2 regions of the Paraburkholderia sp. EG286A genome follow, and region 1 is predicted to be linked to the other one. Evidence: riboswitches for the same ligand, from Rfam matches in the RefSeq annotation. Region 1 holds a riboswitch; the other holds the start of a gene.
What was found. Region 1 has a riboswitch for cobalamin ahead of AB4Y35_RS19545 (TonB-dependent receptor). Riboswitches for the same ligand answer to the same signal wherever they lie in the genome.
Positions count from the first base shown of each region.

Region 2: another riboswitch for cobalamin. It lies ahead of cobW (cobalamin biosynthesis protein CobW); the one in region 1 lies ahead of AB4Y35_RS19545 (TonB-dependent receptor).

Region 1 is NZ_JBFRCB010000004.1:149,262-156,744, reverse strand. It holds gene AB4Y35_RS19560 (DUF899 domain-containing protein) at 1-333, opposite strand, end outside; gene AB4Y35_RS19555 (helix-turn-helix domain-containing protein) at 483-1,703, shown strand; gene AB4Y35_RS19550 (glutamine cyclotransferase) at 1,739-2,380, shown strand; gene AB4Y35_RS19545 (TonB-dependent receptor) at 2,429-4,360, opposite strand; cobalamin riboswitch at 4,465-4,647, opposite strand; cobalamin riboswitch at 4,738-4,872, shown strand; gene AB4Y35_RS19540 (porin) at 5,119-6,213, shown strand; gene AB4Y35_RS19535 (phosphatase PAP2 family protein) at 6,274-7,483, opposite strand, start outside.
Region 2 is NZ_JBFRCB010000006.1:511,339-518,821, reverse strand. It holds gene AB4Y35_RS29380 (DUF4136 domain-containing protein) at 1-330, shown strand, start outside; gene AB4Y35_RS29375 (VOC family protein) at 430-810, shown strand; gene bluB (5,6-dimethylbenzimidazole synthase) at 818-1,510, opposite strand; gene AB4Y35_RS29365 (cobyrinate a,c-diamide synthase) at 1,494-2,804, opposite strand; gene cobO (cob(I)yrinic acid a,c-diamide adenosyltransferase) at 2,809-3,411, opposite strand; gene AB4Y35_RS29355 (cobalamin biosynthesis protein) at 3,411-3,833, opposite strand; cobalamin riboswitch at 4,045-4,315, shown strand; gene cobW (cobalamin biosynthesis protein CobW) at 4,529-5,620, shown strand; gene cobN (cobaltochelatase subunit CobN) at 5,648-7,483, shown strand, end outside.

The sequences.
Region 1 (7,483 bases):
CGCCATGAGCCGCACGTCGTGATTCGCGAGATGCACGGCGATGCCTTCGAAACCATCCGCAATCGACGAGCACGACGGACAGCCCGCCGCGTAATCCGGTCCGAACATGAAGTGATAAACGAGCAGTTGCGAGCGCCCCTTGAAGAGATCGGCGAGCGTGGCGCCGCCGTCTTCGGTTTCGAAGCGATAGGTCTTGTCGACGCGCACCCACGGCAACGCCTGGCGTTGCTGCGCCAGTGCGTCGCCGCGGCGCGTGTGTTCTTTCTCGGCGGCGAGCAGTGCGATGCGCGCCGCAAGCCAGTCTTCGCGCGTTCCTGTGGTATGGGTTGCCATTGCCTGGTCCTCCTATGGATTCACTATGGTGGTGGCGCGCTGCGCGCATCGCCATGCCGTTCGATCGATGATTCGTTTGATCGCCGTGTTAGATTAGGTCCGGACCGAGGAGGAGGGGGAGTGACAAGTGTGGCGGGATTCCCATGACCATGGATTCGTTGATCACGGCGGCGGCGCGCGCGCTCGCCGCCGGTGATCCGCTCGGCGCGCTGAACCGGGTCGCGTTGCGCGACGACGCGCCCGCGCTCGCGCTGCGCGGCATCGCCATGGCGCAGCTCGGCGACTTCGCGCGCGCCAAGGCGCTGCTGCGCAGCGCGGCGCGCGGCTTCGGCTCGCGCGAGGCCGTGGCGCGTGCACGCTGTGTCGTCGCCGAGGCCGAAATCGCGCTTGCCTCACGCGATCTCGGCTGGCCGACCGATACGCTCGCTGCGGCGCGGCAAACGCTCGAGGCCCATGGCGACCGCCTCAATGCCGCGCACGCGCGCTACCTGGAAATTCGCCGGTTGCTGCTCATCGGCCGCCTCGACGAGGCCGGCGGCATGCTTGCCGAAGCCGATCCCGCGCCGCTGCCGCCCGCATTGCGCGCGGCGCACGAACTGATCGCCGCCGGCATTGCCATGCGGCGCATTCAGACGCAGGCGGCGCGGCGCGCGCTCTCCGCGGCCGCGCGCGCCGCGCGTCAGGCGGGCATCGCGGCGCTGAGCGCCGAGATCGAGAGCGCCGCGCTGCTGTTGACCTCGCCCGCTGCGCGCCTCATCGCGCGCGGTGAAGAGCGGGTGCTGCTGCTGGAAGACGTCGAGGCGCTGCTCGCCTCGAAGGCGCTCGTCGTGGACGCGTGCCGCTACGTCGCGCGCGAGGGCCCGACCGTCATCGAACTCGCAAGACGGCCCGTGCTGTTCGTGCTCGCCCGCGCGCTCGCCGAGGCGTGGCCCGCCGACGTGCCGCGCGACGCGCTCATCGCCCGCGCCTTTCGCACGAAGCACGCCGACGAAACGCACCGCGCCCGCCTGCGCGTGGAAATCGGCCGCTTGCGCACGCTGATGCGCGACGTGGCCGAGATCGGCGCGACCCAGCAGGGCTTCGCGCTGGCGCCGCGCCACGCGAGCGAAGTGGTGGTGCTGGCGCGGCCCGTGGAAGAAAAGCACGCCGCCGTGCTGGCTTTTCTCGCTGACGGCGAATCGTGGTCGAGTTCGGCGCTGGCGCTCGCGCTCGGCGCGAGCCAGCGCACCGTGCAGCGCGCGCTCGACTCGCTCGCCGCGGAGGACAAGGTGCAGTCGTTCGGCTACGGCCGCGCGCGCCGCTGGACCACGCCGCCCGTCCCCGGATTCGCGACGACCTTGTTACTCCCCGCGCCGCTGCCAGGCGACTAGGATGAACGCCTGTCCCGTCATTCAAGGAGGAAACCATGAAACGAACGACTGCCGAAATCGTCCGCGAGTACGGCCCTTTTCCCGGCATCGAGAAGGTGGGCGGGGTCTCGTACGACGGTAAGCAGGTGTGGTTCGCCGTGGGCGAGCGCATCGCGTCGCTCGATCCGCAGAGCGGCCAGACGCAGCGCTCGATCGACATTGCGGCGCACGCGGGCACGGCGTTCGACGGCCGGCATCTGTTTCAGATCGCCGAGGACCGCATCCACAAGATCGACCCTGAAACGGGCCGCGTGCTTGCCACGATTCCCGCGCCTGGAGGCGGCGGCGACTCGGGACTCGCGTGGGCGGACGGCACGCTCTGGGTCGGGGTGTATCGCGAGCGCAAGATCCATCAGGTCGATCCGCAGACGGGCGCGATCCTGCGCACGCTCGAATCGAGCCGCTTCGTCACGGGCGTGACGTGGGTGGACGGCGAACTGTGGCACGGCACCTGGGAAGGCGACGAGAGCGACTTGCGGCGCATCGATCCGGGCACGGGCGAAGTGCTGGAACAGCTCGACATGCCGCCGGGCACCGCCGTTTCGGGGCTGGAGTCCGATGGCGGCGAGCAGTTCTTCTGCGGCGGCGGCAACAGCGGGAAGATTCGCGCGGTGCGGCGGCCGAAGCGCGAGGGCTAGGCGAGCGGGCGCGCGAAACGCTTGAACGCACCCGCTCGCACGCAACGCTCAGAACGTATAGGTCACCTTGCCAAACGCCGTGCGCCCCAGCGTGTTGTACCCGTATGCGGTCACGTACTGCCGGTTGAACACGTTCGCCAGCGTGGCCGAAAGCGCGAGATGCGCATTGACCTTGTACGACGCGCGCAGGCTCACCGTGGTCCACGAAGGCAGGTAGATCGTGTTGAGCTGGTCGTCGAACGTCGAGCCGTTATACAGCAGCGAAACGCCGGTACTGAGCGCGTGGAGCTGGAACTCGTCCCATGTGTGATCCACGCTCAGGCTCGCCGTCTGGCGCGGGCGGCGATTGAGCCAGGTCTGGTCGGTCACGTCCTGCGGATTCAGGATCCCCACCGTGAGGCTCACCGGCGTGGACTTGCCGAGCGTGCCCTTGTACGAGAGGTCGAGCCCCTGAATGTGCGCGCGGCCCACGTTCACGGGCAGGAAGGTCTGCGAGTTGTACGTGATGAGGTCGTGCACGCGCGTGTCGTACACGGCTGCCGTGAACGTGCCGATCGACGTGGTGGCGTCGAGCGCGGCTTCGACCGAATCGCTGCGTTCGGGCAGCAGGTTGGGGTTCGAGTAGCCCGGATAGTAGAGGTCGTTGAAGGTCGGCAGGCGGAACGCGTTGCCGTACGAAACGCGCGCCGTGTAGACCGGCGTGATCGCCCACGACAGTGCGACGTTGCCCGTATTCACCGATTGCCCCTGCACGATCTCGTGCCGCCCCGCCAGAAACAGCGTGACGGGCCCGAGCGTGGTGGACTGATGCATCGACACGGCCGAATCGTTGCGCGCGGGCAGGCCGCCCGGCACATCCACGGGCAGGAACGCCATCTCGCGCGTGTAGTCGTAGGCGAGCTTGGTCTCGCCGTCGAGCGGCATGCCGAAGAGCGTGTGGCCTCTTTCCTGATGCGTGATCGACGTGGAGGTGGAAAAGCGCGTCGAGTCGATCTCGTCGGTCGGGATCGTCGGGTCGTTCGAATAGAGGAACTGACGGTCCGTCGCGTAGCCCACCGACTGGTCGAACTGCGTGGTCGGCGTGATGTCGAGGTGGAACGCGAGGCCGGTCGTGAGCTGGTTGTCGCGCTGGCGGTCGTTGCCCCCCGCGTTGTCGTACGAGAGATCGGAGCGGTGGTAGAGCGCGAAGGTCGAGATCGACCAGTTGTCGTGCGCGTAGCCAAGGCGCGCGTCCAGGTTCTGCGCGTGGTACGCGTTGCGGCCGTCTTCGTGGCCGTAGGCCCAGGGCTGGGTCGCGTCGATGCCCGCCGTGTTGTAGTCGTGCAGGCCCAGCGAGTAGGTGAGGCCGCTCAGTGCGGAAAGCGGCCCGGTCGAGCCGATCGTGCCCGAGGTGCGCACCTGCGTGTCGAAGGTCTTGTTCGAGCCGCCGCCGAACGAGACGGTGGTCTGGTTCGGCTGGTTCGACGCATGACGCGTGAAGAGCTGCACGACGCCGCCCACGGCATCCGCGCCGAACGAGGCGGCTGCGGGGCCCGAGATCACTTCGACGCGGTCGAACGAGGCGGTCGCCAGATCGGCCCATTCGGCCGTGCCCGTGGTGACGGAGCCTATGCGTATGCCGTCGATGAACACGGCCACCTGGTCGGCCGACGACCCGCGGATGCTCACCCCCGTGTACGACCCCGGCCCGCCGGTCTGCGAGACGGTGACGCCGGGCAGCGTGGCGAGCGCCTGCGCGATGCTGGGGTCGGCGGGGGAGACGCGGTCGAGGTCCTCGCGCGTGAGCACCTGGGTGCTTGCGTAGCGCTGGTCGAACGATTGCGGCAGATGCTGCGCGTCGCCCACGACGAGGATATTGGGCAGCGTGGTGCCGTCGCCGGCTTGCTGCTGTGTCTGGGTGGGCGATGCGTCCGCGGCATGCGCGGATTGCCACGCACAGGCGAGCGCGGCGGAAGTCAAAACGAATTGGCGAAACTTCATGATGCGGTGGCTGGAAACAGCTCCTGAAAAACGGGCTGTCCGTGCAACGGGCGATCGCCGCGTGGGCGGTGCTTTTGCGCATTGGGGATCCCCGCCCGCTGCGGCTGCTGGACTCGGCTGATGGCAGGTCTCCTGGCTCGCGGGTCGACGTCCGTTGCCGGCCTTCCCGGTTTCCCAGTGGCACGCTCTGGCATGGACTCGCCGCTAACAGTTGCGGGGGCAGCCGCAGTCTTGCACTGCGTTCCCTTTTGATCCCGTCGCCGGGAACCATCAGCGCGCAAGGGTAATGGCCGCGCATTCGCCGCGTCAACCTTTGACGTGTGTCGTGTGGCGAAAACACCCGGTTTGGCCGCTCCCGCAACTTACGCTATCCTTGCAGCTGTTTTTCGCGCGTAGGCGCTGCACGAGCGAAACGCAGCAGGGAAGCCGGTGAGAATCCGGCGCGGTCGCGCCACTGTGACTGGCTGTCAATCGAGCCAGAAGTCAGACCTCGCTACGTTTATTTCACGACTCATTCCCGGGCGCGTAACCCAAGGAGCCGTCAATGCACACCCTCCTACCTTGGAAAAGCGGGCCAATCCGGCCGCCACCACCGGCCCCGATGCGGCGTAGACCGCTCACGGGCCACCAGGCGTTCGCTGTTCAAAAGCACGCTGGAAATTGACAGATTAACGACGACGTCGGGGCACCTCGCCGCAACAAGCGAGGGCTGACGGCGCTCGTCCATGCATTCTTTACAAGCACAAACAAGAAGACTCATGAACAAGCACATTCTGGCCGCCCTCGGCGGGGCGGCGTTGGCATTCACAGGCGCCGGCGCCTCGGCGCAGCAGGTCACGTTGTACGGTGAGATCGACGCTAGCGTCGACTATGTCAGCGACGTTGCGGGCCGCAGCCAGTATCGCGCAGGCTCGGGCCTGATCGACGGCAGTTTTTGGGGCCTGCAGGGCAGCGAGGATCTCGGCGGCGGCAACGCTGCGATCTTTCGCCTCGAGCGCGGTTTCTCGGTCACCTCCGGCGAAGCCTTCAACGACCATCCGTTCTATGTTGGTCTGCAATCCGAACGATTTGGCACGATCACGCTGGGCCGTCAGTACGACACGATGCACGACTACTTCGCCCCGTTTACGCTGACGGGCGGTGCGGGCGGCACGGCATTCGCGCACCCGTTCGACAACGACAACGCCAACAATTCGTGGCTCGCCTCGAACGCCGTGAAGTTCGCGAGCGCCACATACGGCGGTTTCAGCGCCGGCGCGATGTACGCGTTTTCGAACGCGGCGGGGCGCTTTGCGCAGAACCGCGCCTACGGTTTCGGCGCGCATTACGAGGGCGGCCCGTTCAGCGCCGGCGTGGCTTGGATGCACATCGACGGACGCGGCGCCTCTTCGGTGGGTGCGTACGACACGTCGGTGCTGCCGGGTGCGGGCCTCGTGCCGACTGAGGTCGCGGTGCAGCGCGAAGACACCATTGGCGCGGGCATGAGCTACGCGCTCGGCGACGTGACGCTCGGCGCAGCCTGGTCACGTTCCATTCATACGGGTGTGAGCGAGGCCGATGGCGGCGTGCCGCTGCCGTCGATCGCCTTCAGCAACTACGAAGTGAATGCGCTTTGGCAGGTGACGCCCGCGTTCTCGCTGGCGGGCATGTATGCCTATACGGGCGCGACCTCCGCACATTGGCATCAAGGTGCGCTGCAGGCCGACTATCAGCTGTCGAAACGCACGGACGTGTATACCGAGGCCGTCTATCAGCGCGCGTCGTCCGGTGCGTTTGCGATGATCAACACCTGCGACCCGTCGGGCGGCCGCAACCAGGTGCTCGTGGCGGCGGGCATCCGGCATCGCTTCTGATTCACACGCAAAGCGGCCCCGAACCATCGCGATTCGGGGCCGCTTTGCTGAGTGACTACATCACGAGGCCGAGAGCTTCACCGAAACGCCGGTCGAAGAATAAACGGGCGTGGCCTTGAAACCATCCACCGTGACCGTTGCGAATTTCACCGATGCGCCGCTGCCGTCGATCACGTCGATCGTGTCGCCCGCCTTCGGCGTATAGCCGTTCACGAACTTCACATGCAGCGTGCCGCCCGCCACCGTGAGCTGGCCGCCCACGCGCAGGCGTCCGCCGCCGTTGCCGTCGATGTCGAGTTCGAGCGTCGTGCCGTCGAGCTGCGTATACTTGCCCGCCACCGTCAACGGCGCGCTCGTCGCCACGGCCACGCCGCCGCCCGACCCGACGTACACGTCGCCGTTGCCGAAGGCCGTGGTCGACGCTGCAGCGAGCACGCCGCCGCTCACCTGCGAGCCTCCCGTATAGCTGTTGTTGCCCGCGAGCGTGAGCGTGCCGCTGCCCTGCAGCGTGAGCTTGCCCGAGCCGGCGATGTCGTTGCGCCAGGTGTCGGCGGCGTTGAAGCCACCCTGGGTCGCGTCCATGGCCACGATCACGTTGCCGCTGAACGCGCCATAACCGTCTGCAGCGCTAAACATGTTCAGACGGCCCCAGCCTTCGGTGTCGTCCATGACCGGATAGCCCGAGACGACTTCGGTCGTCTTCAGCACGACGCGGCGCTGGCTGGCGCTCAGGTACGGGAAGCGCGTTTCGAGCAGCACCTCGGCGCCCTTCGGCACGACGGGCGGTGCTTCGGTCGATTCGATCTGGCTGAAGCCGAACGTCATACGGCGCGCAAATTCCGACTTGTTGGTCGCATAGTCGGCAAAGCGGTCGGTCGCGGTCGTGGCCGAATGCGCGAAGGCGGGGAAGGTCGTGGCGCTCGTGCCGGTGGCCTGTTCGAGCGCGCTGTGCGCCTGCGCGTAGGCCGCGCTCTTGAGCGTGGCGTTCGCGGGGTCGTAGAGATTCGCGGCAGTGGCAGCCAGCGCGAACATGCGGCCGCCGATCACGTCGAGCGGCGAATGCATGCCCGCGAGAATGCGGTTTTCGCCGAGTTCGAGGCCGCGACTCGCCATTTCCTGGTAGCGCTCGGGCACGAGGTACGCCATGGTCATCGCGTCGCGCATGGCTTCGGCTTCGTGGCCGCTGATGAAGCCGCCGTCCGTCGAAGGCGTCGTGCTGATGGCCGGCACGAGCGTGGGATCGACCACGACGCTCGTGCTCCAGCGGAAC
Region 2 (7,483 bases), on a different contig from region 1:
GTGGATAGCCGTTGCGGCGCCGGCTGCGCGCCGGCCGAGGGGCCGTCGTTGCCGTGGTTCGGGCGGCCCTACGTGCATACGCTGACGCTGCGTTTCTTCGCGTTGCCCGAAGGCGGCGAGGTCTACAAGGTGAGCGCCGTGAAGCGCGACCGCAACGCCGACGCACGCGAGGCCGTGCCGTATCTCGTGGCGGGCGCACTGGCGCGGCTGCCGTACGCGGGCGCGCCGCAATGGCGCGTCAAGCTGAAGGCTCCGGCCAGCGCCGGCACGGCGGAGCAGGCGCCTGGCATGCCGGAAGTGCTCTCCGTCTCACCCGTCAATCCGCAGTAGTTCAGGGCAACTTTTCCCAGGCCGCGCCGAACGCGAAGGCGCTATGCTGGCTCCAGAATCTGGCGCAACGGTTGCGCGCAGACATCACGGGAGTCGCTCATGTTCGATCACATTGGATTGCGCGTGCAGGATCTCGCACGAAGCGTGCGTTTTTACGAGGCGCTGCTCGCGCCGCTAGGCGTCGTGGTGTGCATGCGCGACGACACCTACGCGGGGCTCGGCCAGCCGGGCGAGCCCAAACTCTGGCTGCACGCCATATCCGCCGACACCGCGCTGGCGCCGCGCGGCGTGCACGTGGCATTCGCGGCGGCGAACCGCGCTGCGGTCGCTGGTTTCTATGAAGCGGGCCTGCGCGCAGGCGCGAAAGACAATGGCGAGCCCGGCGTGCGTGCCGATTACAGCCCCGACTATTACGCAGCATTCCTGATCGATCCCGACGGCAACAACGTCGAGGCCGTCTGCTACGCGCGCGAGGCGTGAGCGGGCGTCAGGCGCCGGGCGTTGCGTCCGGCGCCGCTTCGGCCACGCTGGCCGGCTCGTCATGCGGCCAGCGGTTTTCGAACACGCATTCGCCAAGCGGCTTGCGTTCGGCCCATTTCTCCATTTCGAGCATCGGCTGAGGGTAGAACGCGTCGACCTGACCCACGCACAGTATCGCCACCGGCTTGGCGCCGGGGGGCATGGCGAGCAGGGCGCGTACCTCGTCGACGTCGAAGATCGACACCCAGCCCATGCCGAGGCCTTCGGCGCGCGCCGCGAGCCACATGTTCTGGATCGCGCACGCCACGGAAGCGAGGTCCATCTCGGGCAGCGTGCGGCGGCCGAAGACGTGGGCTTCGCGGCGATCCATCAGCGCGACCACGAGCACCTCGGCGCAGTCGCGCATGCCCTCCACCTTGAGCTTCATGAACTCGTCGCGCCGTTTGCCCAGCGCATCGGCGGTCGCGATGCGTTCGCGCTCGACCGTCGCATGCAGTTGCTCGCGCAACGCATGGTCCGTGATGCGCACGATGCGCCACGGCTGCATGAAGCCCACGCTCGGCGCGTGATGCGCGGCGTCGAGCAGACGCGCGAGCGTCGCGGGGTCGATCGGGCCCGGTGCGAAGTGCCGCATGTCGCGGCGCTCGTAGATCGCGCGGTAGACCGCCGCGCGTTCGGCTTCGTCAAAGGGCTGTGCCATGGAAGAGTGCGGCCGCGAAAGCCGGGTTGGAGGGCCAGTAAGCGTGCATATAGGTGGCCGCGATCGAGCCGTGCCGATACAGCGCCTCGCCGGGCGCGCCAGTTTGAGCGTGGCGTGCCGTGAGCGCGGGCGCGAGCGGTGTGGAAACACGCGAATAGTGAAACGTATGGCCGCGTAGCTCGCCATGCGCGCCGTCGAGCTGCTGCATGCCGAGCGCCGCGAAGCGCTTTTGCATGACCGCCTCGCCCGGAAGCATGCCGAGCATCGGCGTGCGCGTGCCTTCCACGTCGGTCAACGCATCGAGCAGATAGAGCATGCCGCCGCATTCGGCGACGAGCGGTTTGCCTGCGGATACATGCGCGCGCAACGAATTCGCGCTTCGCGTGTTGTGCGCGAGCGTCGAAGCATGTAGCTCGGGATAGCCGCCCGGCAGAAAGACCGCATCGGCGCCGGCGGGCGCGGGCTCGTTCGCGAGCGGCGAGAAGTAACTCACGCTCGCACCCAGCGATTCGAGCAACGCAATGTTCGCCGGATAGAGAAACGAGAACGCGGCGTCGCGCGCAATGGCGATATGACGGCCTTCGAGTCGTCGCGCAATCGCTTCGTCATGCGAAGGATCGGAGAATGCCACTGCCGGCGGCAATTCGGCGAGCGCGGTTTGCGCGAGCGCGTCGGCGGCGCGTTCGATGCGCGCGTCGAGGTCGTCGATCTCCGCGGCCTGATGCAGGCCGAGATGACGATCGGGCAGCGCCATCGTCGCTTCGCTCGCGACGTGCCCGAGCCAGCGCACGTCGGCGGGCAACGCCTCCTGCAGCATTTGCGCGTGGCGCGGCGAGCCCACTCGGTTCGCCAGCACGCCATGAAACGGCACGTCCGGCCGAAAGCGCGCGAGACCGAACGCGATCGCGCCGAAGGTCTGCGCCATCGACTTCGCGCTGACGATGGCGGCCACCGGCACGCCAAACTCAGTCGCGAGATCGGCGCTGCTCGGCGTGCCATCGAACAGGCCCATCACGCCTTCGATAAGGATCAGGTCGGCTTCGCGCGCGGCCTGCGCGAGCAGCGCGCGGCACGCTTCTTTGCCCACCATCCACAGGTCGAGCGAGAGCACCGGCGCGCCGCTCGCGCGGGCGAGGATCATCGGGTCGAGAAAATCCGGCCCGGTCTTGAAGACGCGCACGCGCCGGCCCGCGCGCCGGTGCAGGCGCGCGAGGCCGGCCGTGAGCGTGGTCTTGCCCTGGCCCGAAGCGGGCGCGCTGATGAAGAGCGCGGGGCAGGCAACCGTTGCGCTCATGCGCTTAGAACTCCACGCCCTTTTGCGCTTTCACGCCTTGCTCGCGATACGGATGCTTCACGAGGCGCATTTCCGTGACGAGGTCGGCCGCTTCGATCAGCGCGTCGGGCGCATGGCGGCCCGTCACGACCACGTGCACGTGCGGCGCGCGCGACGCGATCACACCGAGCACTTCGTCGAGCGGCAGATACTCGTATTTGAGCACCGTGTTGAGTTCGTCGAGGATCACCATGGCGTAGTCGCCGCTCTCGATCATGCGCTTCGCTTCGTCCCAACCCTTGCGCGCGGTGGCGATGTCGCCGTCGCGATTCTGCGTGTTCCAGGTGTAGCCGTCGCCCATCGTCACGAAATCGCAGTGCGCAACGCTGCCGAGAAAGTCGCGTTCGGCCGTGTGCAGCGCGCCCTTGATGAACTGCACGACGCCGAGCTTCATGCCGTGGCCGAGCATGCGCACCGCCATGCCGAACGCGGCCGTGCTCTTGCCCTTGCCGTTGCCGGTGTTGACGATCAACAGGCCCTTTTCGTGCGTCGCGGCGGCCTGCTTCTTCTCGTGGCCCTCGCGGCGGCGTTGCGTCATGCGTTGGTGCGATTCGGGATCGGTTTTCATCATCGGGAGTGGGTTGATTGCGGCGCTTTCGCGTCCGCGTTTGCGGGGTCTTGCAGAAAGCCTGCGATTGCGACCGTCACGCCGTCGAGCGCCAGCTTGCCGCGCACGAGCGGAGCGCCGCCCGCCGCGAGACGCGCGCAGGGCTCGCACACGCCGTCCACGCCGAACTGCGCCTGCGCGGCGGCGGAGGGCGGCGCCGGTGTCGGCGTCGCGGCGAGTTGCTCCCGCGTGTACGTCTGCAGCGGCAGCGCGTGTGCCGCGCAAAACGCTTGCAAGGCGGGTTCGCCGGCTTTGGCGTCGAGCGTCGCCACGGCCGTTACGCCGTCGAGCGGCCACGCGCCGAGCGCGGCGCGCACTGCGGCTTCGACCTGCGCGAGCGTCACGCCGCGCCGGCAGCCGATGCCGAGCGCAAGCGGCGGCACGCGCTGCGCGGGCTCCGGCGTGGCTTCGAATGAGGCTGCGCGCGAGGCGCGATGTTCGGCAGGATTCACGGCGAGAGCGTCGATCGAAGGCGTGACCGCAGTGGCAAAACGAGCAAAAGCGTCGCGTTCCAGCAGGCGCCGGATGCGCGCTACGATAGCACACGCTTTTGCGGCTTCCCACGCCTTCCTTGACGCGCAGGCCCCCCGCGCCTACACTCGCACGCACTCTGGTGCTCGCGCGCGCGATTCATAATGCACGCGCAGTTAAACGGGAATCAGGGAGCCATCCCGCCTCGGGCATGGCCAACCTGAACTGCACCCGCAACGGTACAACGAGCGCGGCGTTCGCACGAATGCCGCAAACCGCTTCCATGCTTTACGCAGTCCACGCCACTGTGCAAGCCGGCCGCAAGGCCGCTCGCGCGGGAAGGCGAAGCGGTGTTTCGTCAGTCCGGATACCGGCCAGATACGTGGGATTCGCGCTGCGGGGATGCGGTGCCGGGTCCGTGATTTTCATGCGTCAGCCGGGCGAGGCCCGGGTGCGTTTCTGGCCGTTCGTCCCCTGCAGGTTGTTGAATCGTTGCGCGTGACAGCGTTTCCATGGATGCGCGCGTGTCCGCAACGCAGCACCCGCACGAACGGCAGGCGCGACGCACCATGCCCCTCGATACGGCCTGGCGCCGAAGGAGCACTTCATGCAAATGCGCAAGATTCCGGTCACGATCGTGACGGGCTTTCTCGGCAGCGGTAAAACCACACTGCTGCGTCACATTCTTCAGCACGCGGGCGGCCTGCGCGTCGCGGTCATCGTCAACGAATTCGGCGAACTCGGTATCGACGGCGAGATTCTGCGTGGCTGTGGCATCGGCTGTGACGAGAACGGCAACGAAACCGAAGGCCAGCTCTACGAACTCGCGAACGGTTGCCTCTGCTGCACCGTGCAGGAAGAGTTCTTCCCCGTGATGGAGAAACTGCTCGAACGCCGCGGCGATGTCGATCACGTGCTGATCGAAACCTCGGGTCTCGCGCTGCCCAAGCCGCTCGTGCAGGCGTTCAACTGGCCGTCGATCCGCAACGCGTTCACCGTCGATGCGGTCGTGACCGTGGTGGACGGCCCCGCCGCCGCGAGCGGCCAGTTCGCCGAAAATCCGCAGGCCGTGGACGCGCAGCGCCGCGCCGACCCGAATCTCGATCACGAATCGCCGCTGCATGAGCTGTTCGAAGACCAGCTTTCGGCCGCCGACCTCGTCATTCTCAACAAGACCGATCTGCTGGACGTTGCGGGCCAGGACGCGCTCATCGCCGAGCTGCGCGAAGAGCTGCCGCCGCAGGTGAAGATCGTGCGCGCGCAGCACGGCAAGCTCGATCTGCATACGCTGCTTGGGCTCGAGGCGGCCTCCGAGGAGAGCATTCATCTGCGCCACGACCATCATGGTTCCGCCGACGATCCCGATCATCACCACGACGAGTTCGATTCGGTCGTGGTGTCGGGCAATGCGGCTTCGCGCGAGACCGTGATCGAGGCGCTGCAGCAACTCGTCGATGCGCACACGATCTATCGCGTGAAGGGCTTTGCCGCGTTGCCGGGCGCGCCCATGCGCCTCGTGATTCAAGGCGTGGGCCGCCGCTTCGACAGCTATTTCGACCGCCGCTGGAACGCACAGGAAAGCGCGGCGCAGCCGCTGGCGAGCCGCTTCGTGCTGATCGGCGAAGACCTCGATGGCGCGACGCTGCAAGCGGCCTTCGATACCGCATTGGCGAACCTGCAGACCGCGGGCGCGAAGTGAACGCGCCGAGCTAGACGAGGCAGTCCCATGCATTTGCTGCGCACCACGCCAGGCGGTTTCGTCGACGACACGCAAGGCGTTATCCGGATCGACCAGCAGCCCGCCGAGATCGTCGTGCTCAGTTCGGCGGACACGACGCTCGCGCTGCTCGCGAGCGTCGTGCCGCGCCTGCCCGCGGGCTTTCCGAGCGTGCGGCTCGCGAACGTCACGTATTTGCGCCAGCCCGCGTCGGTGGACTTCTACGTCGAAGACGTCCTGCAGCACGCGCGCGTGGTGGTGGTCGATCATCTGGGCGGCGAAACGTACTGGCCTTATGGCATCGAGCAGGTCGTCTCGCTCGCCGGGCGCCGCGGGCAACTGCTCGCGATGTTTTCGGGCGACTTGCAGGAAGACCCCAATCTCATCGCCAAGAGCCGCGCCGAGCCCGAGTTTTGCCGTTTGCTTTGGCGTTATCTGCGCGAAGGCGGCGCGGCCAACGCCGCATCGTTCCTGCGTGCGCTCGCGTGGCGCGCGTTCGACTGGGGCAGCGAGCCCGCGCCGCCCGTTGCGCTGCCCGCCGCCGCGCTCTATTGCCCGCAGCGCGACGTCGCGACCATCGACGAATGGCGCGCGCGCTGGCAACCCGGCGCGCCGGTCGTCGCGCTGCTGTTTTACAAGGCGCATTTGCAGGCGGCCAACACTGCCGCTTTCGATGCCCTGATCGCCGCGCTGCTCGCGCGCGGCCTGAACCCGCTGCCGCTTGCGATCACGTCGCTCAAGGACGCCTTGAGCCGCGACGTGCTCGACCAACTGGCGGCCGAACACGACGTCTCGCTCGTGCTGAATACCACGGCCTTCGCGGCTTCATCGCTCGATGACCCCGAACCGATCGCGCTCGCCGGCGACGCGCCCGTGCTCCAGGTGATCCTGAGCGGCGGCAATCGCGAAGACTGGGTGAAGGACAATCACGGCCTGAATTCTCGCGACATCGCCATGCATATCGCACTGCCCGAAGTGGACGGCCGCGTGATTACGCGTGCGATCAGCTTCAAGGGCCTTGCGTACCACTGCAAGGAGACGCAGGTCGATGTCGTGCGCTATCAGCCCGACGCCGAACGCGTGGCTTTCGTCGCCGAACTGGCGCGCCGGTGGTGCCGTCTGCGCAGCCTGCCGAATGCAGAGAAGAAGCTCGCGCTCGTGCTCGCGAACTATCCGATGAGCGAAGGGCGCATCGGCAACGGCGTGGGGCTCGACACGCCGGCCTCGGTGGTCGGCATCCTGCGCATGCTGCGCGACGAAGGCTATCGCGTGGCCGATCTGCCCGAAGACGGCGACGCGCTCATGCGCATCCTCACGCAGGGCGTGACCAACGATCCCGACACGCGCGCGCTGCGCCCCGCATGGCAGAGTCTTTCCCTCGACGATTACCGTGCGCGCTTCTCGCAGTTGCCCGCCGAGGCGCAAAACGCGCTGATCGCGCGCTGGGGCGTGCCGGAGGACGACCCCACGGTGCGCCGCGGCCGCTTCATGATTGCGGGCTGGCGCTGTGGCCAGGTGTTCGTGGGCATCCAGCCGTCGCGCTCGCGCGGCGACGACACCTACGCGAACTACCACGACGCCGAACTCGTGCCGCCGCACGCGTATCTCGCGTTTTACTTCTGGCTGCGCGACGCGTTCGGCATCGACGCCATCGCGCACGTGGGCAAGCACGGCAACCTGGAGTGGCTGCCCGGCAAGAGCGTGGCGCTCGCCGACACCTGCTGGCCCGACATGGCGCTCGGGCCGCTGCCGCATCTGTACCCGTTCATCGTCAACGATCCGGGCGAGGGGAGCCAGGCCAAACGCCGCGCCCAAGCCGTGATCATCGATCACCTGATGCCGCCG